Linked DNA regions of Streptantibioticus cattleyicolor NRRL 8057 = DSM 46488. The protein of the gene in region 1 interacts with the protein of each later gene in a pairwise test. Links are inferred from orthologs where the notes say so. Each region holds a gene or a part of one and is shown on either strand. Other genes may lie near its edges.

Region 1 (15,020 bases):
CAGGTGGGCCAGGGGGAACGCGGGCCACAGCACGGCGTGGGCGGGGCGGAAGCGGGCCGGGGCGGTGAGCAGCAGCCAGTCGCAGACGGCGGCGGTCGGGGTGACCGTGTGCAGCAGCTGGGCGGAGATCCGGTGCGGGGCGGTCGGGGGCGCGAAGGGGGCGCCGAGGGTGAAGCCGCTTGCCGGTTCGGTGAGGAGACCGTGGAAGAGCAGGGCGCCGAGCGTGACGTAGATCATGGCGGCGCCGGTCAGCCACGCGGGCAACGGGCGCCGGCCGGACCAGGCGCGCCATGCGCCCCAGAGCGAGACCAGGGCCAGCAGGCAGTTGGCCTCGACCGCGAAGTAGCCGAAGAACCGTGACGCGCTCGGGGCGGCATGGGCGCCGAGTGCCACCCCCGCGCCCGCCGCGAGCGCGGTCAGGCCCCGGAACGCGGCGGTCAGCGGGCGGCGGTGCCGTCGGGCGGACCGGCCGGGAACGCCGCCCACCGGCACCCGGCGCAGCGCGGGCACCGGTGAAAGGGGCGAAAGGTGTGGATCGGTCACCCGGCTACGGTAGCCATCGCTCCCCGTGGCGTCCGGGAGCCGTCCCGACCGGGCGCGCCGACCCGTTCGACACCTCTCAGCGGCGGCCCCGCACCGGCTCCTCCGCGCGCTGCGTCAACGTCAGCAGCGTCGCCTCCGGCGGACAGGCGAAACGTACCGGGGTGTAGCGGTTCGTGCCGCATCCTGCGGAAACATGCAGGTAGGCGCGGCGTCCTCCGGCGCGGTGGGTGGACAGCCCCTTGACCCGCCGGGTGTCCAGATCGCAGTTGGTGACCAGGGCGCCGTAGAAGGGGACGCACAGCTGGCCGCCGTGCGTGTGGCCGGCCAGGATCAACGGGTAGCGGTCGGCGGTGAACGCGTCGAGCACCCGCAGGTAGGGCGCGTGCACCACGGCGAGCGAGAAGTCGGCGTCGTCCGCCGGACCGCCCGCCACCTGCGCGTACCGGTCCCGCTTGATGTGCGGGTCGTCCAGCCCGGTGAGCGCCACCTCGATGCCGCCGTCCAGCTTGAGCCGGCCACGGGCGTTGGTCAGGCCCGTCCACCCCGCCTCGTCGAAGGCGTCGCGCAGCTCGGTCCACGGGTTGTGGATGGCGCCGGTGACCGGGGGGTTGCCGTTGAGGCCGTGACGTCCCTGGGCGCGTTCGAACAGGTAGCGCGCGGGGTTGCGCAAGCGGGGGCCGTAGTAGTCGTTGGAGCCGAAGACGTACGCCCCCGGGAACTCCAACAGCGGGCCGAGCGCGTCCAGCACCTCGGGGACGCCCTCGGGGTCGGAGAGGTTGTCGCCGGTGTTGACCACGAAGTCGGGGCGGAGCCCGGCCAGCGACTGGAGCCAGTGGCGCTTCTTGCGCTGCCCGGCGACCATGTGGATGTCGGAGACCTGGAGGACGCGCAGCGGGCGCATCCCCGGCGGCAGCACCGGCACCTCGACCCGTCGCAGCCGGAAGGACCGGACCTCGTAGCCGGCGGCGTACGCCACCCCGGCCGCGCCGATCGCTGTCATTCCCAAGGGGATCCCGTAACGCGCGCGCATACGCCCCATCGTTGCACGCGCCACGCGGGGCGGGAAATCTTGGTGATCTCCCGCCGGCGGGGGCGCCGGGCGGCGGCGTACGCCGGAAATGTTCCGGCGCCGCGCCGTCCCCGCATGGCAGACTCCCGGTATGACCACGACGCTCAAACAGCGGCTTCAGGAGGACCTCACCGTTGCCCTCAAGGCACGTGACGAGGTCCGGCTGGCCGCGCTCCGGCTCACCCTCTCGGCCGTCAGCAAGGAGGAGACCGCGGGTACGCAGGCCCGTGAGCTCTCCGACGACGAGGTGCTGAAGGTGATCACCCGCGAGGCGAAGAAGCGGCGCGAGGCGGCGGAGGCGTTCGAGCAGGGCGGCCGGTCGGAGTCGGCGGCCCGGGAACGCGCCGAGGGCGAGATCCTCGCCGAATACCTGCCCAAGCAGCTCACCGACGAGGAGCTGGGCGCCCTGGTCGACGAGGCGGTCGCGGAGGCCGCGGCCTCCGGGACGGAGGGGCCCAAGGCGATGGGCGCGGTCATGAAGATCGCCAACGCGAAGATCGCCGGCCGCGCCGAGGGCGGCCGGGTCGCCGCCGCGGTGAAGCGCCGGCTCAGCACCTGACGGCTCGCGCCCGGCGGTAGGCGCCCCCGGTTCGCCCGTCGCCGCCGGACGCGCCCCGTCCCCCGGCGGGTCAACGGTTCACGGCTCGCCCGTCGCGCCTGTCGGGCCCCCGGGACGCGCGGCGCCCCCGGCTGCGCCCCGCCCCCAACACGCCCCCCAACACACCAACGTGCCCCCGACCGACAGGTCCGGGGCGCGTTGGGTGACCGGGTCAGGGCCAGGTCAGGCCTCCGCCGTTCTCGTTGCCGGCGATGATGCCGGGCGGGAAGTTGAAGGGGGGCTGCTGGGGGTCGGGGCCGCCGGGGGCCTTGCCGTTGTTGTGGCCGCGGCCGTGATCGTGTTTGTCACCGGCGGGGGTCTGCGGCTTCTGGGCGTCCTGGCCGCCCTTCTTGTCCGGTGTCGGGATGTTGACGGTGCGGAAGCTCTCCGCCGGCACCCCGGCCAGCGCGCCGCTGACCGCGTCCTGCCAGATGGGGGCCGGGGTGTCCTGGCCGTAGACCTTCTGGTGGTAGACGCCGCCGATGGTGATGTCGTACATCTGCACGTGGTGCGCCGGGTCGCCGACCCACACCGCCGCCGACATGTTGGGGGTGTACCCCACGAACCAGGCGGCGTAGCGGCTGTCGGTGGTGCCGGTCTTGCCCGCGCTGTCCCGGTCCTTCAGGCCGGCTTCCTTGCCCGTACCGTCGTCGACCACGCCCTTGAGCATGGTGTTGATGGTGTCGGCGGTCTGCTGCGACATCGCCCGGTGGCAGGACTCCTGGGGCACCGGGAGCGACTTGCCGGAGGTGTCGGTCACCGACTCGATGGCGGTCGGCGCGCAGTAGACGCCGCCGTTGGCGAAGGCGGCGTACGCGGCGGCCATGTCCAGCGGGGACGCCTCGTTGGCACCGAGGGTGAAGGAGGCGCCGAGGCCGAAGGAGCCGCCGCCGGCCCGCTTGTCCATGCCCAGGTTGTTGACCATCTTGACCACGTTGCACAGCCCGGTGTCGGCCTCCAGCGAGACGAAGTACGTGTTGATCGACTTCTGCAGGGCCTCGGGCATGGTGTAGGGGCCGACCTCGGACTTGTTCTCGTTGGGCACCGAGGCGTCGTCGTGCAGCCGGTGGCCGGAGCAGTCGGTGACGTCCGGGTACGGCATCTGGTACGGCGACGGGTAGCTCTGCGTCGCCGACATCCCGTTCTCCAGGGCCGCCGCGGCGGTGAACGCCTTGATGGTGGAGCCGGGCTGGTAGCCGAGGCCGCCGCCCATGTTGCGGTCGACCGAGTAGTTGATCTGCGTCTGGTGGGCGCCGAAGCCGTACGGCCGGGACTGGCCCATGGCCCGGATCTTGCCGCTGCCGGGCTCCACCATGGTGACCGCGGTGGCCACCGGGTCGGTGGTGTAGACGTGCTTGGTGACCGAAGCCTGGAGGGACGCCTGGGCCTTGGGGTCCAGGGTGGTCTTGATGGTCAGGCCGCCCTCGGTCCAGCGCTTGGCCCGGGCCTCCCGGGTCTTGCCGAAGACCGGGTTGTTCAGGAAGGTTTCGCGGACGTAGTCGCAGAAGAAGCCGGCGCCCTGGACGGCGGTGATGCAGCCGTTGCGCGGGATGCTGGGCTTGAGGCCGAGCGGCCGGGCCTGCGCCGCGGTGGCCTGGGCACGGGTGATGTCGTGCAGGTCGGCCATCCGGGAGAGCACGGTGTTGCGCCGGGTGAGCGCGGCCTTGGGGTCGTTGATCGGGTCGTAACGGGTGGGCGACTGGACGAGGCCGGCGAGGAGCGCGGCCTGGTCCAGGGTGAGTTTGTCGGCGTCGGTGCTGAAGTAGCGCTGGGCGGCGGCCTGGACGCCGTACGCCTGCTCGCCGAAGAACGTGATGTTGAGGTAGTTCTCCAGGATCTTGCGCTTGCCCAGCTCCTTCTCCACCTGGATCGCGTACTTCAGCTCCTTGACCTTGCGGCCCAGGGTCTGCTGGGTGGCCTCGGCGACCTTGTCGGGGTCGTCCCCGGCCTCCTCGATGAAGACGTTCTTGATGTACTGCTGGGTGAGGGTGGAGGCGCCCTGGGCGACCCCGCCCTGGGTCGCGTTGGTGTTGAGGGCGCGCAGCACGCCCTTGACGTCGATCGCGCCGTGCTTCCAGTAGCGCGCGTCCTCGATCGCGACGATCGCCTTCTGCATCGTCGGGCTGATCCGGTCGAGCGGTACGGAGACCCGGTCGCGCGAGTAGACGGTGGCGATCAGGCCGCCGTTGGCGTCGAGTATCCGGGAGGCCTGGCTCAGCGGGGGGCGCTTCAGCTCTCCCGGGAGCTGGTCGAACCCGGCGGCGGCGCCCTTGGCGGTCAGCCCGAGGGCACCGGTGGCCGGCAGCGCGATGCCCGCGAGCACGACCCCCGACAGCACGCTGACGCCGAGCAACTTCACGGCCTGTCGGGCCGCCGACAGGCCACCGTCCGAGCGCTTGTAAGCCATGGGCAGCAGCCTACGCGCCGATTCTCAGGACGTGCGCCCATCTGTTCGCCTACCCTGTGAACGACGCGCTCCGATGGCGCACGGTTTCGCCCTCCTTCTTCACTCTTGTGGGTGATGAGAGGTGTCCGGATTACCGACATATGCCAGAGGTCTCAGCCAGACCTTTGGGTGAAATGGCGGTGATGTCCGGCGAGTCGGGTTTGCGCTTCGCTCACTCCGGTGGGTGATCTGCCGGGTACGCATAGTCCGATCGGGCCATTCAAGATTGGGCCCGAGGGGGCTGTTGCGCCCTGCCCTCCTTCCGTAACGTCCTCAACTGGCGGCGGTGAATATGCCGCTGCCGCCGTGGGGGAGCCCCGATTCGGGAGAGGACGGCGCCAGCATGAGCTGGGTTACCGACTGGAGCGCACAGGCAGCGTGCCGGACGACTGATCCGGACGAGCTCTTCGTCCAAGGTGCGGCACAGAACAGGGCCAAGGCGGTCTGCACCGGATGCCCGGTGCGTACCGAGTGCCTGGCCGACGCACTCGACAACCGCGTCGAGTTCGGCGTCTGGGGAGGGATGACCGAACGGGAACGCAGGGCGCTGTTGCGCCGGCGTCCCACCGTGACCTCGTGGCGCAGACTGCTGGAGACGGCCCGTCACGAGTACGAGCGCAGCATGGGCCTGCTGCCCGCCGACGCCGAGGAGGACTACGCGGCCGTCGGCTGACGAGCCCGCGCCCCACCTTCGCGTCCGGCCCCGCCGGGGCCTGTACCCGCACGCCCGGTCGCTCCTCGCGCACACCGACGATCGCCGCGGCGCCCTACCGCCCTGCGTACGCACGCGCCGACCGCCGCGTCCTCCCGCGGCGGCGCGCGGCATGCCCCCGTGCGCCCCGCCCGCCGGACGCGGCCGGGGCTGACCGTACGTCAGGCTACCGAGGTCACCGGGTCGCCGGCGGCCAGCCGTTCCCCGACCGCGCGCAGCCCGTCGAGGTCGTGCACATCGCCCGGGAGGGCGGCCACCTCGGCCACCGGGACGTCCGGGTGGACGGAGGCGAAACGTTCCCGGGCGCGGCGCTCGCGCACGGTCAACTGCATCCGGTCCGCGTGCAACCGCAGCAGACCGGCGGCGAGACCTTCCGCGGAGGGCTCACCCGTCGCGTCGGCGCCGGACACCGGAGCGTGGTGGCCGGAGGGGGTGGGAGAGCCGGGGGAGCCACCGTCGGGTGTGCCGTCGTCGCGGGTGCCACGGGGGTCACGGCCGGGGAGATCGCCGTGACCGGGGTCGTCGGAGCCGTCGCCGGGGGTGCGGCCGGAGGAGCGGCTTCCTCCAGTCTTCCCGTTGTGATGATCGACAATGCCGTCGTCCGGATGGGATTCCGCGTCCGCCGTGGCGTCGTCGTCCTCAACTCCGTTGACCAGCACCTGCGTTGACGGCTCGTCGAGCAGATCTTCCAGCGCCTCGGCCGCCGCGAGGGCGCGCTCCGCGGTCAGCGTGGTGGCGCCGCTGCCGTGCACCCGGTTGAGCACCAGCCCGGCCAGCGGCATCCGGTCGGCGGCCAGCCGCTCCACGAAGTACGACGCCTCGCGCAGCGCGTCCCGTTCCGGCGCCGCCACCACCAGGAACGCGGTGCCCGGCGCCTGGAGCAGCCGGTAGGTGGCGTCGGCCCGCTTGCGGAAGCCGCCGAACATGGTGTCCATCGCGGCCACGAAGGTCTGCACGTCCTGGAGGAGATGGGCGCCGACGACCTTGCTCAGCGCGCCGGTCATCATCGACATGCCGACGTTGAGGAACTTCATCCCGGCCCGGCCGCCCGCCTTGGCCGGCGCCATCAGCAGCCGGATGAACCTGCCGTCCAGGAACGAGCCGAGCCGGCCGGGCGCGTCCAGGAAGTCCAGCGCCGACCGGCTGGGCGGGGTGTCGACCACGATCAGGTCCCACTCGTCGCGCGCTCGCAACTGGCCCAGCTTCTCCATGGCCATGTATTCCTGGGTGCCCGCGAACCCGGCGGAGAGCGACTGGTAGAAGGGGTTGTCCAGGATCGCCTGGGCGCGCTGCGGATCGGCGTGCTGCTCGACGATCTCGTCGAACGTCCGCTTCATGTCCAGCATCATCGCGTGCAGCCGGCCGCCCGCCGACTCGTCCACCCCGGCCACCCGGCGCGGGGTGTTGTCGAGTTCGGTGAGCCCCATGGACTGGGCCAGCCGGCGGGCCGGGTCGATGGTGAGCACCACGACGGTACGGCCGCGTTCGGCCGCGCGGACGCCGAGCGCGGCGGCCGTGGTGGTCTTGCCCACCCCGCCCGAGCCGCAGCAGACGATGATCCGGGTGGCCGGGTCGTCCAGCAGCGGATCGATCTGGAGAGGCGGTGTCTCCCAGGTCATCGGCGCGACCCCCTGACGTCCCGTACGGCGGCGTCCGCGCCGCCGAAGCCCTGTGCGCGCAGCGACCTGGCCAGGGCGTAGACCCCGCCGACGTCCACCCCGTCCGGCAGCATGCGCAGTTCGAAAGTGGGCAGCCCGAGGGAGTCCAGGTCGGCGCGCTGCCGTCGTTCCAGCATCACCCGGCCGGCGTGCTCGCGGGCCTGCTCCAGCAGCGGGTCCACCAGGCGTTCGGCCAGGCCGCCGCGCCGGGCGCCGCCCAGTCCGGCCTGCGAGAGCGCCTTGGCCACCGCGGTACGCCGGGTGGCCGGGACGTCCTCGTCCAGCGCGACCGTCAGCGTCCGGTCGTCGAGGACCACCGGACGCACCATGTTGACCACCGCGGCGCCCACCGGCAGCCCCGCGGCCCGCAGCTCGGCGACGCCGTCCACGGTCTCCTGGACCGGCATCTCCTCCAGCAGCGTCACCAGGTGCACCGCGGTCTCGGCGGACTTGATGACCCGCATCACCGCCTGCGCCTGGTTGTATATCGGGCCGAACCGGGCGAGCCCGGCCACCTCGTCGTTGACGTTGAGGAAGCGGGTGATGCGTCCGGTGGGCGGGGCGTCCATCACCACCGCGTCGTAGGTGCGGGCGCCCGGGCGTTCCTTGGCGTGCGCGGGGTTGCGGCGCCGGACCGCCTCGCACGCCTTGCCGGTGAGCAGCACGTCGCGCAGCCCGGGGGCGATGGTGGTGGCGAAGTCGACCGCGCCGATCTTCTTCAGCGCCCGGCCCGCCCGGCCGAGCTTGTAGAACATCTCCAGGTAGTCCAGCAGGGCCAACTCGGGGTCGATGGCGAGCGCGTAGACCTCGCCGCCGGACCGCCGGCCACCGCCCTCCGCCGGGCCGGCCGGGCCGATGGCCACCTTTCGTTCCTCGTACGGCAGCGCCTCGGTCTCGAAGAGCTGGGCGATGCCCTGCCGCCCCTCGACCTCGACGAGCAGGACCCGTCTGCCCTCGGTCGCCAGGGCGAGCGCCAGTGCGGCGGCGACCGTGGTCTTACCGGTGCCGCCCTTGCCCGTGACGATGTGGAGCCTCGGGGAGGCTGTCTGCTGGGCGCTCACACATCCGAGCCTAACCAGTCGGGCCGGATGCCACGCACAGGGCCGCCCTCGACTGGGGGAGCGGACGCGTCCCGCCCCGGCCCGAAGCATTACAGTCGCCCCATGACCAAGTGGGAATACGCGACCGTGCCGCTCCTCGTGCACGCCACCAAGCAGATCCTCGACCAGTGGGGTGAGGACGGCTGGGAACTCGTCCAGGTCGTCCCCGGCCCGAACAACCCGGAGCAGCTGGTGGCGTACCTGAAGCGGCAGAAGTCATGAGCGCGTCGCGAAGCGACTCCGTTGAGGGTGGCGGTGGGCGACGGGAGGGCATGAGTGCCGTTGAGACGAGGATCGCGGAGCTGGGGCTGACGCTGCCCGAGGTCGTCCCGCCGCTCGCGGCCTACCAGCCGGCCGTGCGCTCCGGCTCCTTCGTCTTCACCTCCGGCCAGCTCCCCATGGTGGACGGTAAGCTGCCGGTCACCGGCAAGGTGGGCGCGGAGGTCACCGCGGAGGAGGCCAAGTCCCTCGCGGCGACGTGTGCGTTGAACGCGCTGGCGGCGGTCAAGACGGTCACCGGTGACCTGGACCGGATCGTGCGGGTGGTGAAGGTGGTCGGCTTCGTCGCCTCCGCCGCGGACTTCACCGGTCAGCCCGGGGTGATCAACGGCGCGAGCGAGCTGCTCGGGCAGATCCTCGGGGACAAGGGCGTCCACGCCCGCAGCGCGGTCGGCGTCGCGGTGCTGCCGCTGGACGCGCCCGTGGAGGTCGAGATCCAGGTGGAGATCGCCGGCTGACCCCCGGTCCCGGCCGGGACGTCCTCTCGAACATCGGCACGGCAGCGCATAGCATCCGGCCATGACGACGACCAAGGGCACGCCGCCGGGACCGGACGCACCGCGGTCCGGCGGCGCGCAGGCGGCTCCGGCCCAGGGGCCGGACGCGCGGTCCCGTTCCTCCCGTACCGCCAAGGGATGGTTCCCGCCCTCCTGGCCGGCCCGGATCCGGGCGCTGACGGAGGGCAGGCTCAACCCCGTCGAGCCGCGCCGGGCGGCCACCGTGCTGCTGCTGCGCGACGCCCCCGGCGGACCCCAACTCCATCTGCTGCGCCGGAGCGCCTCCATGGCCTTCGGCGCCGGCGCCTACGCGTACCCGGGCGGCGGGGTCGACCCGCGGGACGAACGCCCGGTGCGCTGGGCGGGGCCGGAACGGGAGGTGTGGGGCGGGCTGCTGGGGCTCGACCCGGTGTCGGCGCAGGCGGTGGTGTGCGCCGCGGTGCGGGAGACGTTCGAGGAGTCCGGGGTGCTGCTGGCCGGCCCCGACGCCTCCTCGGTGGTCGCCGACACCAGCGGTGACGGCTGGGAGGCCGACCGCCGGGCACTGGTCGGCCGGGAGCTCTCCTTCGCCGACTTCCTCGCCCGCCGCGACCTCGTCCTCCGCTCCGACCTGCTCGGGCCGTGGGCCCGCTGGATCACCCCGGAGTTCGAGGAGCGCCGCTACGACACCTGGTTCTTCCTCGCCGCGCTGCCGGCCGGGCAGCGCACCCGGGACGTCTCCGGCGAGGCCGACCGGGTGGCCTGGCTCTCCGCCGGTGCCGCGGTGGCCGGGTACGACCGCGGTGAGTTGCTGATGATGCCGCCGACCATCGCCACGCTGCGCGCGCTGCTGCCGTACGCCACCGTGGCCGACGCCTTCGCCTCCTGCGCCGGCCGGGACATGACGCCGGTGCTGGCCCGGGCTGAACTCGTCGGCGACGAGGTGGTGTTGCGCTGGCCCGGGCACGAGGAGTTCACCCGGCACGTGGAACGGGGCGGCGCGACGGATGACGGCGCCGTGCCGGGGCATCCGCACAGTGAGGACCCGACGACGCCAGCCCGAGGAGCCGAGTCATGACGGCCGCCATCCTGCCCGGTGCCCCGCAGCCCTCCGTCGGCGGCCCCGCCACCCCCCGCGCGGTCTGCGTGCTCGCCCCCAACCCGTCCCCGATGACGCTGGACGGCACCAACACCTGGATCGTCTCCGAGCCGGACTCGCCGCTCGCCGTGGTGGTCGACCCCGGCCCGCTGGACGACGCACATCTGCGCACCGTGATCCGTACCGCCGAGGAGGCCGGCAAGCGGATCGCGCTCACCCTGCTCACCCACGGCCACCCCGACCACGCCGCAGGGGCGGCCCGGTTCGCCGAGCTGACCGGCACCCGGGTACGGGCGTTGGACCCGGCGTTGCGGCTGGGGGAGGAGGGGCTGGCGGCCGGGGACGTGATCACCACCGGCGGGCTGGAGTTGCGGGTGCTGGCCACCCCGGGGCACACCGCCGACTCGCTCTCCTTCCACCTGCCCGCCGACGGCGCCGTCCTCACCGGCGACACCGTGCTGGGCCGGGGCACCACCGTGGTGGCCCACCCCGACGGCCGGCTCGGCGACTACCTGGACTCGCTGCGCCACCTGCGGACGCTCACCACGGACGGCGGCATCGAAACGATTCTGCCCGGCCACGGCCCGGTGCTGGACGACGCCCGGGGCGCCGTGGAGTTCTACCTGGCGCACCGGGCGAGCCGGCTGGCCCAGGTGGAGACCGCGGTGGAGGCCGGTCACCGCACCGCCGCCGAGGTGGTGGCGCACGTCTACGCCGACGTGGACCGCGCCCTGTGGCCCGCCGCCGAGCTGTCGGTGCGGGCCCAGCTGGACTACCTGCGCGAGCACGGCCTGATCTGACGGCACGGGCCGGGAACGGAAGCGGGCGGGCGGATGGTCTCCGCTCGCCCGTTCCCGCAGCGTCCGGTCGGTCAGCGCGACCGCTTGGCCAGCCGCTCGACGTCCAGCAGGATCACCGCGCGGGCCTCCAGCCGCAGCCAGCCGCGCTGGGCGAAGTCGGCCAGCGCCTTGTTGACCGTCTCGCGGGAGGCGCCGACCAGCTGGGCCAGCTCCTCCTGGGTCAGGTCGTGCACCACGTGGATGCCCTCGTCGGACTGGACGCCGAAGCGGCGCGACAGGTCCAGCAGGGCCTTGGCGACGCGGCCGGGGACGTCGGAGAAGACCAGGTCGGACATGCTGTCGTTGGTGCGCCGCAGCCGCCGGGCGATGGCCCGCAGCAGCGCCACGGCGACCTCGGGGCGGGCGTTCATCCACGGCTGGAGGTCGCCGTGGCCCAGGCCGAGCAGCTTGACCTCGGTCAGCGCGGTGGCGGTGGCGGTACGCGGGCCCGGGTCGAAGAGCGACAGCTCGCCGATCATCTCCGAGGGGCCGAGCACGGCCAGCATGTTCTCGCGCCCGTCCGGCGAGGTGCGGTGGAGCTTCACCTTGCCCTCGGTGACCACGTACAGGCGGTCACCCGGGTCGCCCTCGTGGAAGAGCGAGTCACCACGCGCGAGCGTGACCTCCGTCATGGAGGCGCGCAGCTCAGCGGCCTGCTCGTCGTCGAGCGCCGCGAAGAGCGGTGCGCGCCGCAGAACGTCGTCCACGAGGTCTCTCCTTGTTGACTTCCACCGACCGGGACCTGTCCCCATCATGCCGGACGGTAAAACAGTGCGATCAATCACAAGTGTGTCCTATGCCGGGCCCGGGGCGTGCGGCGGGGTCGAAATGGCCGGTCGCGGCGGTGCGGCCGGGGCGCCGTCATCGTGGTGGCCAAGGGCGGATCCGGGCGCCGAGCCTTAGGCTGGCCGGGTGCCTGATACGCCAAGTGCGCCGAGGAAGAAGCAAGATGGCGGATCCGTCCGGGTGACCGCCGCCCCGGATTCCGCTGTGAGCGAACAGCCTGCCCGTACGGCCGAAGCGGCTCCGCGCAAGCGCGCCCCGGGCGGGAAGGCGGCCCCCGCGAAGGCCCCCGCCAAGAAGGCCGCGCCGAGGAAGGCCGCCGCGAAGAGGCCCGCCGCCAAGCAGGCCCCCGCGGCGAAGGGCCCCGCGAAGAAGCCCGCGGCCAAGGCCGAGTCCCGTACCGCACTGGTCCGGCGGGCCCGGCGGATCAACCGCGAGCTGGCCGAGTTCTACCCGTACGTCCACCCCGAGCTGGACTTCGAGAACCCGTTCCAGTTGCTGGTGGCCACCGTGCTGTCGGCGCAGACCACCGATCTGCGGGTCAACATGACGACCCCGGCGCTCTTCGCCAGGTACCCCACCCCGGAGGAGATGGCGGCGGCCGATCCGCAGGAGCTGGAGGAGATCGTCCGGCCCACCGGCTTCTTCCGGGCCAAGGCCAGATCGCTGCTGGGGCTGTCGGCGGCGCTGCGTGACCGGTTCGGCGGCGAGGTCCCCGGGCGCCTGGAGGACCTGGTGACGCTGCCCGGGGTCGGGCGCAAGACCGCCAACGTGGTGCTCGGCAACGCCTTCGGTGTCCCGGGGATCACCGTGGACACCCACTTCGGCCGGCTCGCCCGCCGCTTCGGCTGGACCACCTCCGAGGACCCGGAGAAGATCGAGGAGGAGGTCGGCTCCCTCTTCCCGAAGTCGGAGTGGACGATGCTCTCGCACCGGCTGATCTTCCACGGCCGCCGCGTCTGCCACTCCCGCAAGCCGGCCTGCGGCGCCTGCCCGATCGCCCCGCTGTGCCCCTCCTACGGGGAGGGCGAGACCGACCCGGACAAGGCGCGCAAGCTGCTGAAGTACGAGCTCCAGCCGGGCGGCACCGGGCAGCGGCTCAAGCCGCCGCCGTCCTTCGTGGAGCACCAGAAGGCCGTCCACCAGCCGGTGGTCCCGGCGGGGGAGGGGGAATGACGACGGCCGGGTGCGATGTGCGCGGGCTGCCCGCCTGGCTGGCGCCGGTCGCCGAGGTGGCCGCGGTGCTGCCGCCGGAGGAGCTGAGCCGCTTCCTGCCGCCGGCCGACGGCGGGCGTCCGTCGGCCGTGCTGATCCTCTTCGGGGAGGGCCCGGACGGCCCGGAGCTGCTGCTGATGGAGCGCTCCCGGTCGCTGCGCTCGCACGCCGGCCAGCCCTCGTTCCCCGGCGGCTCCCTCGATCCGCAGGACGGCGACCCGGAGGGCGAGGGTCCGGTCCGGGCCGCGCTGCGCGAGGCGTGCGAGGAGACCGGGCTGGACCCGGCCGGGGTGCAGATCTTCGGGGTGCTGCCCCGGCTCTACATCCCGGTCAGCGGCTTCGTGGTCACCCCGGTGCTCGGCTGGTGGCGGGAGCGCAGCCCGGTGCGGGTGGTCGATCCGGCCGAGACGGAACGGGTCTTCACCGTCCCCGTCGCCGAACTCGCCGATCCGGGCAACCGGGCGATGGTCACCCACCCCAGCGGCCACCGCGGCCCGGCCTTCCTCGTGTGCGATGTCCTGGTATGGGGCTTCACCGCCGAACTCATCGACCGCATCCTGTACTTCAGCGGCTGGGAGCGGGAGTGGGACCGGGAAAGGGAAGTCCCGCTGGCCCGTCGTACGTGAGACGGTATCCCGGTGAACGCGCTGGACGTCCTGCTCTTGCTCGCCGCCGTGTGGTTCGCCGTGATCGGCTACCGGCAGGGATTCGTGGTGGGCATCCTGTCGGTGCTGGGTTTCCTCGGGGGCGGTCTCGCCGCGATCTACGTCCTCCCCGTCATCTGGGACGGGGCGATGGGCAACGCCACCCCGGGGACGTTCAGCGCGATCATGGCCGTGGTGGTCGTGATCGTCTGCGCCTCGGTGGGACAGGCGTTCACCACGCACCTGGGCAACAAGGTGCGCACCCGGATCACCTGGTCCCCGGCGCGGGCGGTGGACGCCACCGGCGGCGCGCTCGTCAACGTGCTGGCGATGCTGCTGGTGGCCTGGCTGATCGGCTCCGCGCTGGCCGGCACCGCGCTGCCCACCATCGGGCGTGAGGTACGCGCCTCCAAGGTGCTCACCGGGGTCTCCCGGATGATCCCGCAGCGCGCCGACATGTGGTTCGCCGACTTCTCCTCGGTGCTGGCGCAGAACGGCTTCCCGCAGGTGTTCACCCCGTTCTCCAGCGAGCCGATCGCCCCGGTGCCGGCCCCCGACCCCAGGCTCGCCACCGCCCCCGCGGCGCTCCGCGCCGAGCGCAGCATCGTCAAGGTCACCGGCACCGCCGGCGGCTGCGGCAAGCTGCTGGAGGGCAGCGGCTTCGTCTTCGCCCCGCACCGGGTGATGACCAACGCCCACGTGGTCGGCGGGGTCACCGATCCGGTGGTCCAGGTCGGCGGCGAGGGCCCCACGTACCAGGGCAAGGTCGTGCTCTACGACTGGCAGCGGGACATCGCCGTGCTGGACGTGCCCTCGCTCGACGCCCCCGCCCTCGACTTCGTCGGCCACCCCGCGCACAGCGGCGACGGCGCCATCGTGGCCGGCTTCCCGGAGAACGGCGGGTACGACGTGCGGGCCGCCCGGGTCCGCGCCCGCATCCAGCCGCACGGCCCGGACATCTACCACCGCGGCAACGTCAGCCGTGACGTCTACTCGCTCTACACCACCGTCCGCCAGGGCAACTCCGGCGGCCCGCTGCTCACCCCGGACGGCGAGGTCTACGGCGTGGTCTTCGCCAAGTCGCTCGACGACGACCGCACCGGCTACGCGCTCACCTCGCACGAGGTACGCACCGACGTCGCCGCGGGCCGGACCGCGGCACGCCCGGTGGACACCCAGGGATGCGCGCTGTGATCCGGCCCGCGCCGAACGGGCGGTGAGATCGGGTCGGCGGGGGAAGGCCAGGTCAGCCGCGTGTCGTGTGGCGCAACCGGGCGCTCACCCAGCGAGCGCGGCGCCGCAGGATGTGCGGAATGGCCAGCAACTGCTCCTGGTCGTAGCGGACCGTCCCGGGCGTCGGCCGACGCGTAGCGGCGGTGCCCCGGTGGTCGCTTGATACGTCACGGTAGTCGTGCGTCCAGCCCATACCGAGCTACGTGCCCGCACCGCAAGGTCGGTAACCACCAGCGCCTCGCTCATTCGGCTTATGCGTCCGGCATTTGGCTGACGGTCGTACGGTGAGATGGCGTGATGGTCGCACCGGTGGTCTTCCGGGGCGG
Region 2 (15,572 bases), 1.4 Mb from region 1 along the record:
CCGCGATGAGCACCACGCCGATCAGGCCGGTGACCACCTCGTTGACCTCGAACTTGATGGTGAGCAGCAGGATGACGGCGAGCGCGCCGATCGCGTAGTGGGCGCCGTGCTCCAGGTAGACGTAGTCGTCCAGGGTGCCCTTGCGGACCAGGAAGACGGTGAGCGAGCGGATGTAGAGGGCGCCGATGCCCAGGCCCAGCGCCATCTTGAAGATGTCGTTGGTGATGGCGAAGGCGCCGATGACGCCGTCGAAGGAGAAGGAGGCGTCGATGACCTCCAGGTAGAGGAACATGAAGAAGGCCGCCTTGCCGGCCAGCCCGATCACCGAGCCGGTCCGCGGGGCCGGCGCCGCCTCCTCGGACTCGTCGTCCTCGGCCTCCTCCAGCCGGTCCTCGAAGAAGCCGGAGACCCCGCCGACCACCAGGTACGTGATGAGCCCGGCGACCCCGGCCAGCAGCACGGTGGCGGTCTTGTCGACCGTGCCGCCGCCGTGCACCGGGACCTCGGTGGCCACCGTCATGGCGGCGACCAGCAGCACCACCAGGGCGACCACGACGGAGAGCGACTCCAGCTTGCCGAGCCGGGCCAGCGGACGCTCCAGCCAGCCGAGCCAGGAGATCTCCCGCTCCTCGAAGAGGAAGTCCAGGAAGATCATCAGCAGGAAGACCCCGCCGAACGCGGCGATCGCCGGATGGGCGCTGGTCACCAGGTGTTCGTAGCGGGTGGGCTCGTTCACCGCGACCTTGACGGCCTCGATCGGCCCGATCTTGGCGGTGATGGCCACGATGACCACCGGGAAGACCAGCCGCATGCCGAAGACGGCGATCAGCACGCCGAAGGTGAGGAAGATCCGCTGCCAGAACGGGCTGAGCTTGCGCAGGATGCCCGCGTTGATGACCGCGTTGTCGAAGGAGAGCGAGATCTCCAGGACCGACAGGATGGCGACGACCGCCAGACCCTCCCACCCCCAGACGACCGCGGAGAAGGCGAGCGCCACCGCGGTGACGGCGAGCGACCAGCCGAAGGTTCTGACGAGCACTGTGATCCCATCCTGTTGAGGTGCGCCCCGCGATCGGCACCGCGACTTTACGAAACGTTGACCCCGAAGTCCAGGGCGATCCCGCGCAGCCCGGAGGCGTACCCCTGGCCAACCGCCCGGAACTTCCACTCGCCCTTGTGCCGGTAGAGCTCGCCGAAGATCATCGCCGTCTCGGTGGAGGCGTCCTCGGTGAGGTCGTAGCGGGCGATCTCCTTCTGGTCGGCCTGGTTGACCACCCGGATGTAGGCGTTGCTGACCTGGCCGAACGTCTGCGCGCGGGCTTCGGCGTCGTAGATGGAGACCGGGAAGACCACCCGGTCGACCCGCTCGGGGACGCGGGTGAGGTCCACCAGGATGGTCTCGTCGTCGCCGCCGGTGCCGCCCACCAGCTCGTCCCCGGTGTGTTCGACCGATCCCTCGGGGCTGGTGAGGTTGTTGTAGAAGACGAAGTACTCGTCGCCCAGCACCCGGGGTCCCGAGCACAGCAGGGCGCTGGCGTCCAGGTCGAAGTCGGCGCCGGTGGTGGTACGGGCCTGCCAGCCGAGGCCGATCTGCACATGCGTGAGGTTGGGCGCCTCCTTGGTCAGCGAGACGTTGCCCCCCTTGGCGAGCGTGACACCCATCCGCTGCTTCCTCCCCGGTGCTGGTGGTCTACGTGGCCGTCCGGCGCCCGGCCGTCCCGCGCGGAGCGGGGCGCCGGACGGCCCAGGTGGTCCGTCCCGCCATGTGATGACGCCTGGAGCGGGCCGTGGGGTTGAGCCCGCCGGCCCGCGCGGGGCCGGCGCCGTGCCCGTGCTCGCGGCCGGCCGCTAGACGTTGACGCCGAAGTCCTGGGCGATGCCGCGCAGTCCGGAGGCGTACCCCTGGCCGATGGCCCGGAACTTCCACTCGGCGCCGTTGCGGTACAGCTCGCCGAAGACCATGGCGGTCTCGGTGGAGGCGTCCTCGGTGAGGTCGTAGCGGGCGATCTCCTTCTGGTCGGCCTGGTTGACCACCCGGATGTAGGCGTTGCGCACCTGGCCGAAGCTCTGCTGGCGGCTCTCGGCCTCGTAGATGGAGACCGGGAAGACGATCTTGGCGACGTCGGCCGGGACGGCGGCCAGGTCGACGTTGATCACCTCGTCGTCGCCCTCGCCCTCACCGGTGAGGTTGTCCCCGGTGTGCTCGACCGAGCCGTCCGGGCTCTTGAGGTTGTTGAAGAAGACGAAGTGCTGGTCCGTGAGGACCTTGCCGGCCGCGTCGGTCAGCAGGGCGCTGGCGTCCAGGTCGAAGTCGGCGCCGGTGGTGGTGCGCGCGTCCCAGCCGAGGCCGACGTGGACGGCGGTGAGGTTGGGCGCCTCCTTGGTCAGCGAGACGTTGCCACCCTTGCTGAGGCTGACTCCCACGAGTCCTCCCAATGGTCCGAGGGGAACGTTGAGCCCAGCGCTCCCGTTGTGCGGTGTCCTTTGAGGAACGAGCCGATCCTAGTGACCGGTTCCCGCCCGGGGCAGCGGTCGTAACGCACCCCGGGCCGCCGGTGAGGCGGACGGCTCACAGCGTGGCGAGGGCCTTGGCGTACTCGCCCAGGTCGCGGGCGTCCGGCAGCCCGTTGACCACCGTCCAGCGCACCGTGCCGGCCTTGTCGACGATGAAGGTGCCGCGCAGCGCGCACCCCTTCTCCTCGTCGAAGACGCCGTAGGCCCGGCTGGCCTCGCCGTGCGGCCAGAAGTCGGAGAGCAGCGGGTAGTCGAGGCCCTCCTGCTCGGCGAAGACCCGCAGCGCGAACGGGGAGTCGTTGGAGATGGCGAGGAGCTGGACGTCGTCGTTGACGAACGTGGGCAACTCGTCGCGGAGCGCGCACAGCTCGCCGGTGCACACCCCGGTGAAGGCGAACGGGTAGAAGAGCACGACGACGTTCTTCTCGCCGCGGAAGTCCGAGAGCCTGACGGTCTCGCCGTGCTGGTTCCGAAGCGCGAAGTCGGGGGCCTGGGAGCCGGCCTCGATGGCCATGGGGCACTTCCTTCCGGTTGCGTCTCGCCGGTGGCGCCGCGCCGTCGGTGGCGGGCGGCGGTCACAGTCTTTCACTGCCCCGGCCGGGCCCGGCAGGCACACCGCCCCCCGCGGTCCGGCGGCGCCGGTCCACGGGGGGCGGGAGAGGGATCGGATCGAGGTGCGCCCTGGGCACTCACGGCACTCCGGCGCGCGGGGCGGCCCGGTTCACGCCGGGCGCGTCAAGGAGCGCGCCACCGGCGCCCGAGGGGCACCACGGCGGCCGTGGGCACGACGCGGCCGGAGCCGGCCGGACGGGCCTGGGGTGTCCGCGCGGCGCCGGAACGCCGGTCCGCTCAGCGGCGACCGCTCTTGGCGGCCTTGGGCGTCACCAGACGGCTGCCGCTCCAGTCCTTGCCGGCGCTGAAGGTCTTGGTCTGGGCCAGTCCGGCGGTCTGCGCGGCCTCCCCGATGTCGCTGGGCTCGACGTAGCCGTCGCGGCCGGTCTTCGGGGTCAGCAGCAGGATCTCACCGCCCTCCTCGATCAGGCCGATGGCGTCCACCAGCGCGTCCGTAAGGTCGCCGTCCTCGTCCCGGAACCAGAGCAGCACGGCGTCGGCCACGTCGTCGTAGTCCTCGTCGACGAGGTCCTGACCGATGATGGCCTCGATACCTTCACGGAGCTCCTGCTCGACGTCGTCGTCGTAGCCGATCTCCTGGACCACCTGTCCGGGCTCGAACCCCAGCCGTGCGGCCGGGTTGGTCCGCTCCTCCGCGTGGTCCGCGGTCGCGCTCACGGATTGCCTCCTGTCTTGGGGATGTCTGCCACCCCGCGCAGTGCAGGGTATTGGCCGTAGTCCACACGGACCGGGCGGATCGCGCAAGTACCCGGCTCCCGATCCCGCCCAAACGTTGACGTGTCGCCGCACAACGCACCGGGTATGTGATGCCAGTCACTCCATTTTGCCCTTGTTGCGACGATAAGCGGCCGGGCGAGCCGACGGAAGCCGAACGGCCGTACCTCGCCAGGACGGGTGTCCGCTCCGCTCCCGGCTGGGCGTAGAGTTGCGATTTGGCCGTCGGCGATCACAGGTCGGCCGGCGGCGGTCGCAGCACAGCCGGTCTCGCCGGGTGGTGGTTACCACTCAGTAGAGGTGACGGATCTCCAGCCGCGGTACACGATGGAGGCGGCGCGACACAACAGAGCAAGACCTAGTAGCGAAGGAACAGCGTGGCTTCCGGATCCGATCGCAACCCGATCATCATTGGCGGCCTTCCCAGCCAGGTCCCGGATTTCGATCCCGAGGAAACGGCGGAATGGCTCGACTCGCTCGACGCGGCCATCGACGAACGCGGCCGTGAGCGCGCCCGCTACCTGATGCTCCGCCTCATCGAGCGTGCCCGTGAGAAGCGGGTGGCCGTGCCCGAGATGCGCAGCACGGACTACGTGAACACCATCGCGACCAAGGACGAGCCGTTCTTCCCGGGCAACGAGGAGATCGAGCGCAAGATCCTCAACGCGACCCGCTGGAACGCCGCCGTGATGGTCTCGCGCGCCCAGCGGCCCGGCATCGGCGTCGGCGGCCACATCGCGACCTTCGCCTCCTCGGCCTCCCTGTACGACGTGGGCTTCAACCACTTCTTCCGCGGCAAGGACGACGGCCGCGGCGGTGACCAGATCTTCTTCCAGGGCCACGCCTCGCCGGGCATCTACGCCCGCGCCTTCCTGCTGGACCGCCTCTCCGAGCGGCAGCTCGACGCGTTCCGCCAGGAGAAGTCGAAGGCCCCCGACGGCCTGTCGAGCTACCCGCACCCGCGGCTGATGCCGGACTTCTGGGAGTTCCCCACCGTCTCGATGGGCCTCGGCCCGCTGGGCGCGATCTACCAGGCGCGGATGAACCGCTACCTGCAGGCGCGCGGCATCGCCGACACCTCCGACTCGCACGTGTGGGCGTTCCTCGGCGACGGTGAGATGGACGAGCCGGAGTCGCTCGGCCAGCTCTCGCTCGCCGCCCGGGAGGGCCTGGACAACCTGACCTTCGTGGTCAACTGCAACCTCCAGCGCCTCGACGGCCCGGTGCGCGGCAACGGCAAGATCATCCAGGAGCTGGAGTCGGTCTTCCGCGGCGCGGGCTGGAACGTCATCAAGCTGATCTGGGACCGCAGTTGGGACCCGCTGCTGGCGCAGGACCGGGACGGCGTGCTGGTCAACAAGCTCAACAGCACCCCGGACGGCCAGTTCCAGACGTACGCCACCGAGACCGGCGCGTACATCCGCGAGCACTTCTTCGGCGGCGACCACCGGCTGCGCAACATGGTCGAGGGCATGACCGACGACCAGATCCTGCACCTGGGCCGGGGCGGTCACGACCACCGCAAGATCTACGCGGCGTACAAGGCGGCCAAGGAGCACAAGGGCCAGCCGACGGTGATCCTCGCCCAGACGGTCAAGGGGTGGACGCTGGGCCCCAACTTCGAGGGCCGCAACGCCACCCACCAGATGAAGAAGCTGACGGTCGAGGACCTCAAGCGCTTCCGCGACCGGCTCCACCTGCCGATCTCCGACAAGGAGCTGGAGGACGGCCTGCCGCCGTATTACCACCCTGGCCGGAACTCCGAGGAGATCCAGTACATGCACGACCGCCGCAAGGAGTGCGGCGGCTACGTGCCCACCCGGGTGGTCCGCGCCAAGCCGCTGAACCTGCCGGACGACAAGGTCTACGCGGCCGTCCGCAAGGGCTCCGGCCAGCAGTCCATCGCCACCACGATGGCGTTCGTGCGGCTGCTGAAGGACCTGATGCGGGACAAGGAGATCGGCAAGCGCTTCGTGCCGATCGCCCCGGACGAGTACCGCACCTTCGGCATGGACTCGCTCTTCCCGTCCGCCAAGATCTACAGCCCGCTGGGCCAGCTGTACGAGTCGGTCGACCGCGAGCTGCTGCTGGCGTACAAGGAGGCGCCGACCGGCCAGATGCTGCACGACGGCATCTCGGAGGCGGGGTGCACCGCCTCGCTGATCGCCGCCGGTTCGTCGTACGCCACCCACGGCGAGCACATGATCCCGGTGTACGTCTTCTACTCGATGTTCGGGTTCCAGCGCACCGGTGACCAGTTCTGGCAGATGGCCGACCAGCTCGCGCGTGGTTTCGTCCTGGGCGCGACCGCCGGACGCACGACCCTGACCGGTGAGGGCCTCCAGCACGCCGACGGCCACTCGCAGCTGCTGGCCTCGACCAACCCGGCCTGCGTCGCCTACGACCCGGCGTTCGGCTACGAGATCGCGCACATCGTCAAGGACGGTCTGCGCCGGATGTACGGCCCGGACAGCGAGGACGTCTTCTACTACCTCACCGTCTACAACGAGCCCATCCAGCACCCGGCCGAGCCGGAGGGCGTGGACGTCGAGGGGATCCTCAAGGGCCTGTACCGGTTCAAGGCCGGTGAGGCGGGCGCCGTCCCGGCGCAGATCCTGGCCTCCGGTGTCGCGGTGCCGTGGGCGGTCGAGGCGCAGAAGATCCTCGCCGAGGAGTGGAACGTCAAGGCCGACGTGTGGTCGGCGACCTCCTGGAACGAGCTGCGCCGCGACGCGGTGGCGGCCGAGCAGCACAACCTGCTCCACCCGGAGGAGGAGCAGCGCGTCCCGTACGTGACCCGCAAGCTGAGCGGCGCCCAGGGCCCGTTCGTGGCGGTCTCGGACTGGATGCGTTCGGTGCCGGACCAGATCGCCCGCTGGGTGCCGGGCACCTGGCAGTCGCTGGGCGCCGACGGCTTCGGCTTCGCCGACACCCGTGGTGCGGCCCGCCGCTTCTTCCACATCGACGCCCAGTCGGTGGTGCTGGCGGTCCTGACCGAGCTGGCCCGGGAGGGCAAGGTGGACCGCTCGGTGCTCAAGCAGGCCATCGACCGCTACCAGCTGCTGGACGTGGCGGCGGCCGACCCGGGCGCGGCCGGCGGCGACGCGTAACGCCTCTGGGCGACCGCGAAGGCCGGCCGGGATCATCTTCCGTTCTAGTGGTCGTCGCAACACCCCAGTTCAGGGGATGCTGCGATGGACTTCAAGATCCGGGAGATCCGGACGGTGGCTCAGGGGCCCAAGAAGCTGCTGCGTGAGCGGGAGGCATACTCCCAACTCATGCAGCAGGGCCTGAGCAACAAAGAGGCGTGCCGGATCGTCGGTATCAACGAGAAGACCGGCCGGCGATGGCGGAACGGCCGCAGCGCGGACCGCCGGCAGAAGGCGGCGCCACCGATCCACGCGGTGGTGCCGCCTTCTGGTCCGTCCCGGTACCTGCGCGAGGACGACCGGATCTACATCGCCGACCGGCTGCGGGAGAAGGCCACGGTTCGGGCGATCGCGGCCGAGCTGGGCCGCAGCCCGTCGACCGTCAGCCGCGAGATCCGCCGCAACCGGCATCCGGGCAACGGCCAGTACCGACCACACGCAGCCCAGGCCCGTGCCGATGCCCGCCGGCCCCGCCCCAAGCCGGGGAAGATCAGCCAGAACCCCGAACTGCGGCGCTTCATCCAGGATCGCCTGCATCTACGGTGGAGCCCCGAGCAGATCTGCCAGGCTCTGCGGGCACAGTTCCCCCAGCGGCCGGAGATGCACGTGGTCCACGAGACGGTCTACCAGGCCCTCTATGTCCAGGGCCGGGGAGAGCTGCGCCGCGAGCTGGCCCGCGCCCTGCGGACCGGCCGCGCCCGGCGCAAGCCTCGCCGCCAGGCCCAGCAGCGCCAACCGCGGTTCTCCACTCCCATGGTGATGATCAGCGAACGGCCCGCCGAGGCGGAAGACCGGGCCGTGCCCGGCCACTGGGAGGGCGACCTCATCATCGGCAAGGACGGAGCCTCCGCCATCGGCACCCTGGTCGAACGAGCCACCCGCTACGTCATGCTCCTGCACCTGCCCGACGGCCGCAGCGCCGAGCACGTCCGTGACGCCCTGACTGACACCGTCCAGACGCTGCCCGCCCACCTGGTGCGCTCGCTGACCTGGGACCAAGGCGCGGAGATGGCCGCGCACGGCGCGTTCACCATCGCCACCGACATCCCGGTCTACTTCTGCGATCCGGCCAGCCCCTGGCAGCGCGGCTCCAACGAGAACACCAACGGCCTGCTGCGGCAGTACTTCCCCAAGGGCACCGACCTGTCCGTCCACACCCGCGAGCACCTGGACGCCGTCGCTGCCGAACTCAACGGCCGCCCACGCAAAACGCTCGGCTGGGAAACCCCAGCCGAGCGCCTGCATAAACTGCTCGCGGCCTGATCAACACGACCACGTGTTGCGACGACCCCTAGAAACCGCCCATCCCCGGCCGGGCCTTCGGTGTTTTGTCGGCGTCAGATGTGCACGCCGCCGCCCGAGGCGGCGTTCTCGCCGCGCTTGGTGAAGACGGCGACCACGGCGGCCACCGCGGCCACGATCGCGGCGACGGTGAAGGCCAGGGCCATTCCGGAGACGAACGTCTGGTGGGCGACCCGGGTGATCACCGGGACGAGCTGGCCGGGGACGCCCTTGCCGATCGGGGCCACGCCGACGGCGACCGCGTCGGAGGCCTGGGCGGCCTGGCCGGGCGGCAGCTCGGGCAGCCCGGCGGCGGCCCAGTTGCGCGGCAGCAGGTCGTCCACCTTGGCGGCCATGACCGCGCCGAGCACGGCGGTGCCCAGCGAGCCGCCGACCTGCATGGCGGACTGCTGGAGGCCGCCGGCCACCCCGGACAGCTCCAGCGGGGCGTTGCCCACGATGACCTCGGTGGCGCCGACCATCACCGGGGCGAGCCCGAGGCCGAGCAGCGCGAACCACACCGAGGTGGCCGCCGTGCCGCTGTCCGCCGTGAGGTTGGCCATGCCGATCATCGCGACGGTGGTGAAGACCATGCCGCCGACCAGCGGGATGCGCGGGCCGAACTTGGTGATCAGCGCGCCGGCCACCGGCGAGGAGACGATCATCATCGCGGTGAGCGGCAGCAGGTGGACGCCGGCGGAGACCGGGGACATCCCGTGCACGTTCTGCAGGTAGAAGGTGACGAAGAACAGGCCGCCCATGAAGGCGAAGGCCATCAGCACCATCAGCACGACGCCGGCCGACAGCGGCACCGAGCGGAAGATCCCCAGCGGGATCAGCGGCTCGCGGGACCTGGTCTCCCACAGCGCGAAGAGCAGGAAGAGGGCGACCGCGCCGCCCAGGAAGCCCAGCGTGGCCGCGTCGCCCCAGCCCCACGCCGGGGCCTTGATCAGACCCCAGATCAGGCAGAACATCGCGCCGGAGAGCAGCGCGATGCCGGGGATGTCGAAGGACTTGGCGGCGTTCTCGGCGCGCATGTCCTTGAGGATCACCAGGCCGAGGACGAGCGCGAGCACGCCGACGGGGACGTTGATGAAGAAGACCGACTCCCAGTTGACGTGCTCGACGAGCAGGCCGCCGATGATGGGGCCGGCGGCGGTGGAGGCGCCGATGACCGCGCCCCAGATGCCGATGGCGGTGTTGAGCTTCTCGGCCGGGAAGGTGGCCCGCAGCAGGCCCAGGGCGGCGGGCTGGAGGAGCGCGCCGAACAGGCCCTGGAAGACCCGGAGCACGATGACCATGGTCACGCCGTCGGACAGGCCGATCAGTCCGGAGGTGAGGGCGAAGCCGGCGATGCCGATGAGGAAGGTCTGGCGGTGGCCGAACCGGTCGCCGAGCTTGCCGGCGGTGATCAGGGAGACGGCCAGCGCGAGCAGGTAGCCGTTGGTGATCCACTGCACGTCGGCAAGGGAGGCGCCGAGGTCCTTCTGGATGGCCGGGTTGGCGATGGCGACGATCGTTCCGTCCAGCGCCACCATCATCACGCCGATGGCGACCGAGAACAGGGTCAGCCAGGGGTGGCCGCGCAGGGACTTGCGGGGCGCCGGTATTCGGTCCGACGCCTTGTCGGTGACGACAGGAGCTTGGGTCATGGCGTGAGATTATGTCAGCGGCTGACAATTGACAAACACATTCAGTAGCAGGTAACTGACACATCTGCCACGGGTAGGGTGACCAGCGGCAAGAGCACAAGGAGGTGGCCTGAGGTGACGAAGACCACGGCGTCCGCGCACCCGGCACCCGGCGTCTGCGGACTGCGCGAACGCAAGAAGCAGCGCACCCGGGACGCACTTGTCCGGGCCGCCATGCAGTTGTTCACCAGCCAGGGTTTCGAGCGGACCACGGTGGACGAGATCGCCGAGGCGGTCGAGGTCTCGCAGCGCACCTTCTTCCGCTACTTCACCAACAAGGAGCACGCCGCGCTCGCCCTCGACGACCTGATCGAGGAGCGTTTCCTGGCGGCGCTGCGGGAACGCCCCGCGGACGAGCCGCCGTTGGAGGCGCTGCGCCACGCCGTGCTCGGGGTCTGGGACGACGTGTCCACCGCGATCCACGAAGTGGTGCCGATCGACCTGTACATGCGGATGTACCAGGTGATCGAGTCCACCCCGGCGCTGCTCTCCGCCCGGTTGCGGCGCGAGGCGCAGATGGAGACCAGGATCACGGCCGAGATCGCCCGGCGCACCGGCCTCGATCCGCGCACCGATCTGCGGCCCAGGGTGCTGGTGGCGGCGTTCGGCGGGGTGATCCGGGCCGCGTCCGAGCACTGGGGCCACTGCTCGGAGGGGAGCGTCGCCGCGATGCGCAGCAGCTTCCGGCGGCATCTGGAGACCCTGGGCCCGGCGCTGGCCGGGAGTTGGCAGTCCGTCACCCCGTAACACCGCGCCTACGCCACGTCAACACGTTTTCTGGTCCATTAAGAGCACTTCTGACCGTTTTAAACGTGAGGTGCGTCACCGTATTCACGTCCGGGGACCACGATCTCCTATGGTGGCCCGCGGTGAATGTCTTCGACGAGCGCGCCGGCGCTCCCTCTCCCCGATCCCTCGGCTGGTACTGGCTGCGCGTCATCACGCAGGACCTGAGCTCGCCGGGGCGCGCTGCGTTGGCGGTGGTGGTGGTCTTCGTGCTGCTGGCCACCAGCGGCTGGACCGCGATGCGCCATCAGAAGGCGCCGCAGGACCCGCGGGCCGCGGCCGTCTCCGCCTGGCTGCACGGCTCGGTGGCCGGACGCCGGCTGCCCGACCCGCAGACCGCCGGGGCCGGCACCGTGGCACGGTTCCTGGCCTCGCTGACCACGGCCCAGCGGCTGCGGCTGGCCGACCGCTACCCGCTGGTCGTGGGCAACCTCAACGGCGCCCCGGCCGCCCTGCGTTACCGGGCCAACCGGATCGCGCTGGGCGAGGCGCAGCGGCAGGCCGAGGAGCGTTCGCACGCCGCCGACCTGACCGCCGACGGCCGCCAGTCCGCGGCCCAACTCGCCCACCGCTACGCCTCGTTGCGCTCCCCCGGGCGGCAGATCCTGGCGTTCGACCCCGGCGGCCAGGGGCGGGTGGCCGAGGTCTTCGGCGACCTGGCGACCGCCCGGCGCACGGCGGTGGTGGTGCCCGGGGTGGACACCAACGTGATGACGTTCGAGAAGACCGTGAAGGCGTACTCCACCCCGGTCGGCATGGCGCAGGCGCTCTACGACTCCGAGCGCGCCGCCGACCCGCACGCCCGGGTGGCCGTGATCGCCTGGGCGGACTACACCACCCCGCAGGGCGTGGGGCTGGACGCCTCCACCGGCGAGCTGGCCGAGGCGGGCGCGGTGCGCCTCAACGCCCTGGTGCGCGGGCTGCCGGAGGGCTCCCGGGTGCAGCTGTTCTGCCACTCCTACGGTTCGGTGCTGTGCGGGGTGGCCGCCGCCCGGCTGCCGCAGCGCAAGGTCACCGACATCGTGGTCTACGGCAGCCCGGGGATGCGGGCCGACAACGTCGCCGGGCTGCACACCCGGGCCCGGGTGTGGGCGGCGCGGGACGCCACCGACTGGATCCAGGACGTGCCCTACCTGGAGGTGGCCGGCCTCGGCCACGGCACCGACCCGGTCTCCACCGCCTTCGGCGCCCGGGTGGTCTCCGCCGCCGGGGCCCGGGAGCACACCGGCTACTTCGTCTCCGGCACCGAGAGCCTGCGGAACTTCACGCGGATAGCGCTGGGCCGGTACTCCGCCGTGCGGTGCGCCGGCGGCGGCCGGGCGTGCGTGGCGGGCGCGGCGGCCTGAGCCGGGCCGCGCCCGCCGTCACGGCACCGGCGGCTACTCGCGGACGGTCGAGGTGAGGGACATGTCCGGGTAGCGGTCGCCGGCCACCTGGGCGGCGATCGGCTCCAGCGCCGCCAGCTCCTCCTCGGTGAGGGTGACGCGGGTCGCGGCGGTGTTCTCCAGCACCCGCTCGGCCTTGCGGGTGCCCGGGATCGGGACGACGGTCAGGCCGTGCGCGGCGGCCCGGCCGTGCACCCAGGCCAGGGCGATCTGGCCCAGGGTGGCGCCGTGCGCCGCGGCGGCGGCCCGTACCGGCTCCAGCAGTTCCGCGTTGCGCCGGGCGTTCTCGCCGGTGAAACGGGGCTGGCCGCGGCGGAAGTCGCCGTCGCCGAGGTCGGCGGTGGCGTCGGTGAACGCCCCGGTCAGGAAGCCGCGGCCGAGCGGCGAGTAGGGCACCAGGGCCACCCCCAGCTCGGCGGCGGCGCCGGTCAGCGAGACCTCGACGTCCCGGCTGAACAGCGACCACTCCGACTGCACCGCGGCGATCGGGTGGACCGCGTGGGCCTCGCGCAGCTCGGCGCCGGTCACCTCGGAGAGGCCCAGGTGCTTGACCTTGCCCTCGGCGACCAGCTCGGCCATCGCGCCGACCGACTCCTCGAACGGCACCTTCGGGTCCCGCCGGTGCATGTAGTACAGGTCGATCACGTCCACGCCCAGCCGGCGCAGGGACTCCTCGACCGCCTGCCGGACGTAGGCGCGGTCGTTGCGGACGCCACGGGTCTGCGGGTCGGCCGGGTCGCGGACGATGGCGAACTTGGTGGCCAGGGTGATCTCGTCGCGGTGGGCCCGGACGAACGGGGCGAGGAAGCGCTCGTTGGCGCCGAGGCCGTAGATGTCGGCGGTGTCGAAGAGCGTGACCCCGGCCTCCAGGGCGACGTCCAGCGCGGCGCGCGCGGCGGCCTCGTCGGTGGGGCCGTAGAACTCGCTCATGCCCATGCAGCCCAGGCCCTGGAGGCCGACCCGCGGGCCGTTCCCGCCGAGCGTGACGGTGGGGATCTTCTCGGTGGTCATCGGGTGCGCTGACCCTCTCCGGCGCCGCTGCGGGCGCCCGCGTAGACATCGATCTTGTAGTCGAGCACCGCGAGGGTGTCCTGGAGCTCGGCGATCCGGCGGCGTACGTCCTCCCGGTGCGCCTGGAGCAGCCGCAGCCGTTCCGGGTGGGTCTGCTCGCCCTGGCGGGCCAGTTCGGCGTAGCGGACCATGTCGGCCACCGGCATCCCGGTCAGCCGCAGCTTGCCGACGAAGGCCAGCCAGTTCAGGTCCCGGTCGCGGTAGCGGCGCTGGCCGGTGTGGGAGCGGTCGACGTGCGGCAGCAGCCCGATCCGCTCGTACCAGCGCAGGGTGTGGGCGCTGAGCCCGGTGTGGGCGACCACCTCGCTGATCGTGTACTGGTCGCCGCCGGTCGTCTCCGCCACTGTCGCGGTCATCGTCCGTCGCCCCCTTTCCGGTCCTCACCGTCGCGGTGGGCCCCACGCTAGAGAGTTGGAGTGCACTCCAGGCAAGCGTGCCCGACCGGCGGTTCCGGGGCCACGTTAGGCTCCCCGGCATGGAGTCTTTGCGGTTGATCGACGACTGGCCGGTGACGAGGGCGGCGGTGGGCGTGGTGCGGGCGGACGGCACCCTCGCCGGGACGCACGGCCCCACCGGGGACCGTTTCGCGCTGGCGTCGGTGACCAAGCCGCTGGTCGCCTACGCGGCCCTGGTCGCCGTCGAGGAGGGCGCGGTGGAGCTGGACGAGCCGGCCGGGCCGCCCGGGGCCACCGTGCGCCACCTGCTCGCCCACACCTCCGGCTACGCCTTCGACGCCGCGCGGGTGATGGCCGCCCCGGGCACCCGCCGGATCTACTCCAACGCCGGTTTCGAGGCGCTCGCCGCGCACATCGAGCGGGCCACCGACATGCCCTACGCCGAGTACCTGCGGCAGGCGGTGCTGGAGCCGCTGGGCATGCGGGCGACCGCGCTGACCGGCTCGCCCGCGGCCGGGGCCGTCTCCACCGTGGACGATCTGCTGCGGTTCGCCGCCGAACTGCTGGCGCCGCGGCTGCTGGACCCGGCCACCCACGCCGAGGCCACCTCGGTCGCCTTCCCGGGCCTGAAGGGCGTGCTGCCCGGGTACGGCGCGCAGAACCCCAACGACTGGGGGCTGGGCTTCGAGATCCGGGACGGCAAGTCCCCGCACTGGACGGGCGCCGCCTCCTCGCCGGCCACCTTCGGCCACTTCGGCCAGTCCGGCACGTTCCTGTGGGTGGACCCGCGGGCGAAGGCGGCCTGCGTCTGCCTGACCGACCGCGACTTCGGCGACTGGGCGGTCCCGGTGTGGCCGGCGCTGACCGACGCGGTGCTCGCCCAGTTGTGACCGGGCGCGGTCAGCCGTACGACGGCTCGCCGCGCATCTCCCACACCAGGTATTCGGCGGCCCCGGACGCCTCGGCGGCGGTGGCCGTCCCGCCGGTGATCCGGGCGGCGTCGCCGGGGCCGAGCCGGTGGCCGCCGACGGTGACCTCGCCGCGTACCACGTGCAGGTAGACGTAGGGCGCCGCGGGCAGGGCGGCGCCGGCGTGGTGCACATGGAGGAGGGCGCCGGGCTGGCGGCGCGGGCGCAGCGGCGAGCGCCCCCGGGTGACCTCGTACCCCGGGGCGCCGCCGAACTCGGCCGGGTGGAGCCACATCTGCACGAAGCGCAGCGGCTCGGACCCCGCGTTGCGTTCGGTGTGGCGTACCCCGGCGCCCGCGCTGAGCCGGGCGGTCTCCCCGGCGTACACCCGGCGCGGGTGCGCGGCGGTGTCGTCCGCGTGCTCCAGTTCGCCCTCGACGACGTAGGTGACGATCTCCACGTCACGGTGGGGGTGCTCGGCGAAGCCGGCGCCGGGGGCGAGCCGCTCCTCGTTGCAGGCGATCAGGTACCCGAAGCGCAGGTTGTCGGGGTCGTAGTGGGGTCCGAAGGAGAAGGCGTGCCGGGTGTCGACGCCGGATTCCGGATCGCCGCCCCGGTAGCGCTGGTGTGCCCGTCTGACGTCGATCACCCGTTCACGGTAGCGGCTCGCCGCGGGGGGCTGGTCGCCGCCCCGGGTGACCCGCTCCGCACACGCCGCGTCCGATGAGGCACGCTTGTCCCGTGCCTGACTCCACGGATCCCCCGAAGCCCACGCGCGGCGAACACCCGCACAGCGCGACCCTGCGTCGCCTGGAGAAGTCGTCCGGACGGCTGTCGGCGGCGGCGATCGCGCGCATGGACGAGCAGTTGCCGTGGTACAGGGCGATGCCGCCGGAGCACCGGTCCTGGATCGGGCTGGTCGCCCAGGCCGGTATCGCCGCGTTCACCGAGTGGTTCCGCCGCCCGGAGACCCCGCAGGCGATCAGCACCGACGTCTTCGGCACCGCGCCGCGGGAGCTGACCCGGGCGATCTCGCTGCGGCAGA

Evidence for each region.
Region 2: the proteins of nth (region 1) and aceE interact in binary tests that used the Escherichia coli proteins (3 or more experiments, as listed by UniProt). The link is inferred for Streptantibioticus cattleyicolor NRRL 8057 = DSM 46488 from one-to-one orthologs.

What each region holds. Positions count from the first base shown.
Region 1 is NC_017586.1:3,016,256-3,031,275, reverse strand. Bases 11,016-13,781 are described here. They hold nth (endonuclease III), read left to right. Parts: upstream 11,016-11,785; coding sequence 11,786-12,778; downstream 12,779-13,781. Other genes in these bases: SCATT_RS13470 (MarP family serine protease), read left to right, coding at 13,456-13,781; SCATT_RS13475 (NUDIX hydrolase), read left to right, coding at 12,775-13,443; SCATT_RS13485 (Crp/Fnr family transcriptional regulator), read right to left, coding at 11,016-11,526. Outside these bases: SCATT_RS13535 (Pr6Pr family membrane protein), read right to left, coding at 1-543; SCATT_RS13530 (metallophosphoesterase), read right to left, coding at 620-1,573; SCATT_RS13525 (GatB/YqeY domain-containing protein), read left to right, coding at 1,704-2,171; SCATT_RS13520 (transglycosylase domain-containing protein), read right to left, coding at 2,383-4,617; SCATT_RS13515 (WhiB family transcriptional regulator), read left to right, coding at 5,000-5,329; SCATT_RS13510 (ArsA family ATPase), read right to left, coding at 5,530-6,987; SCATT_RS13505 (ArsA-related P-loop ATPase), read right to left, coding at 6,984-8,087; SCATT_RS37690 (DUF4177 domain-containing protein), read left to right, coding at 8,190-8,348; SCATT_RS13500 (RidA family protein), read left to right, coding at 8,399-8,863; SCATT_RS13495 (NUDIX hydrolase), read left to right, coding at 8,925-9,959; SCATT_RS13490 (MBL fold metallo-hydrolase), read left to right, coding at 9,956-10,780; more of SCATT_RS13485, read right to left, coding at 10,852-11,015; more of SCATT_RS13470, read left to right, coding at 13,782-14,655. UniProt on the Escherichia coli protein: DNA repair enzyme that has both DNA N-glycosylase activity and AP-lyase activity. The DNA N-glycosylase activity releases various damaged pyrimidines from DNA by cleaving the N-glycosidic bond, leaving an AP (apurinic/apyrimidinic) site.
Region 2 is NC_017586.1:1,595,461-1,611,032, forward strand. The notes cover bases 3,854-7,171. They hold aceE (pyruvate dehydrogenase (acetyl-transferring), homodimeric type), read left to right. Parts: upstream 3,854-4,238; coding sequence 4,239-6,971; downstream 6,972-7,171. Other genes in these bases: SCATT_RS06865 (IS30 family transposase), read left to right, coding at 7,140-7,171. In the rest of the region: SCATT_RS06835 (DUF475 domain-containing protein), read right to left, coding at 1-1,039; SCATT_RS06840 (TerD family protein), read right to left, coding at 1,087-1,662; SCATT_RS06845 (TerD family protein), read right to left, coding at 1,849-2,424; SCATT_RS06850 (peroxiredoxin), read right to left, coding at 2,570-3,028; SCATT_RS06855 (DUF3052 domain-containing protein), read right to left, coding at 3,364-3,804; more of SCATT_RS06865, read left to right, coding at 7,172-8,273; SCATT_RS06870 (MFS transporter), read right to left, coding at 8,348-9,943; SCATT_RS06875 (TetR family transcriptional regulator), read left to right, coding at 10,058-10,729; SCATT_RS06880 (alpha/beta hydrolase), read left to right, coding at 10,852-12,114; SCATT_RS06885 (aldo/keto reductase), read right to left, coding at 12,148-13,164; SCATT_RS06890 (MerR family transcriptional regulator), read right to left, coding at 13,161-13,580; SCATT_RS06895 (serine hydrolase domain-containing protein), read left to right, coding at 13,658-14,509; SCATT_RS06900 (pirin family protein), read right to left, coding at 14,520-15,176; SCATT_RS06905 (PucR family transcriptional regulator), read left to right, coding at 15,251-15,572. UniProt on the Escherichia coli protein: Component of the pyruvate dehydrogenase (PDH) complex, that catalyzes the overall conversion of pyruvate to acetyl-CoA and CO(2).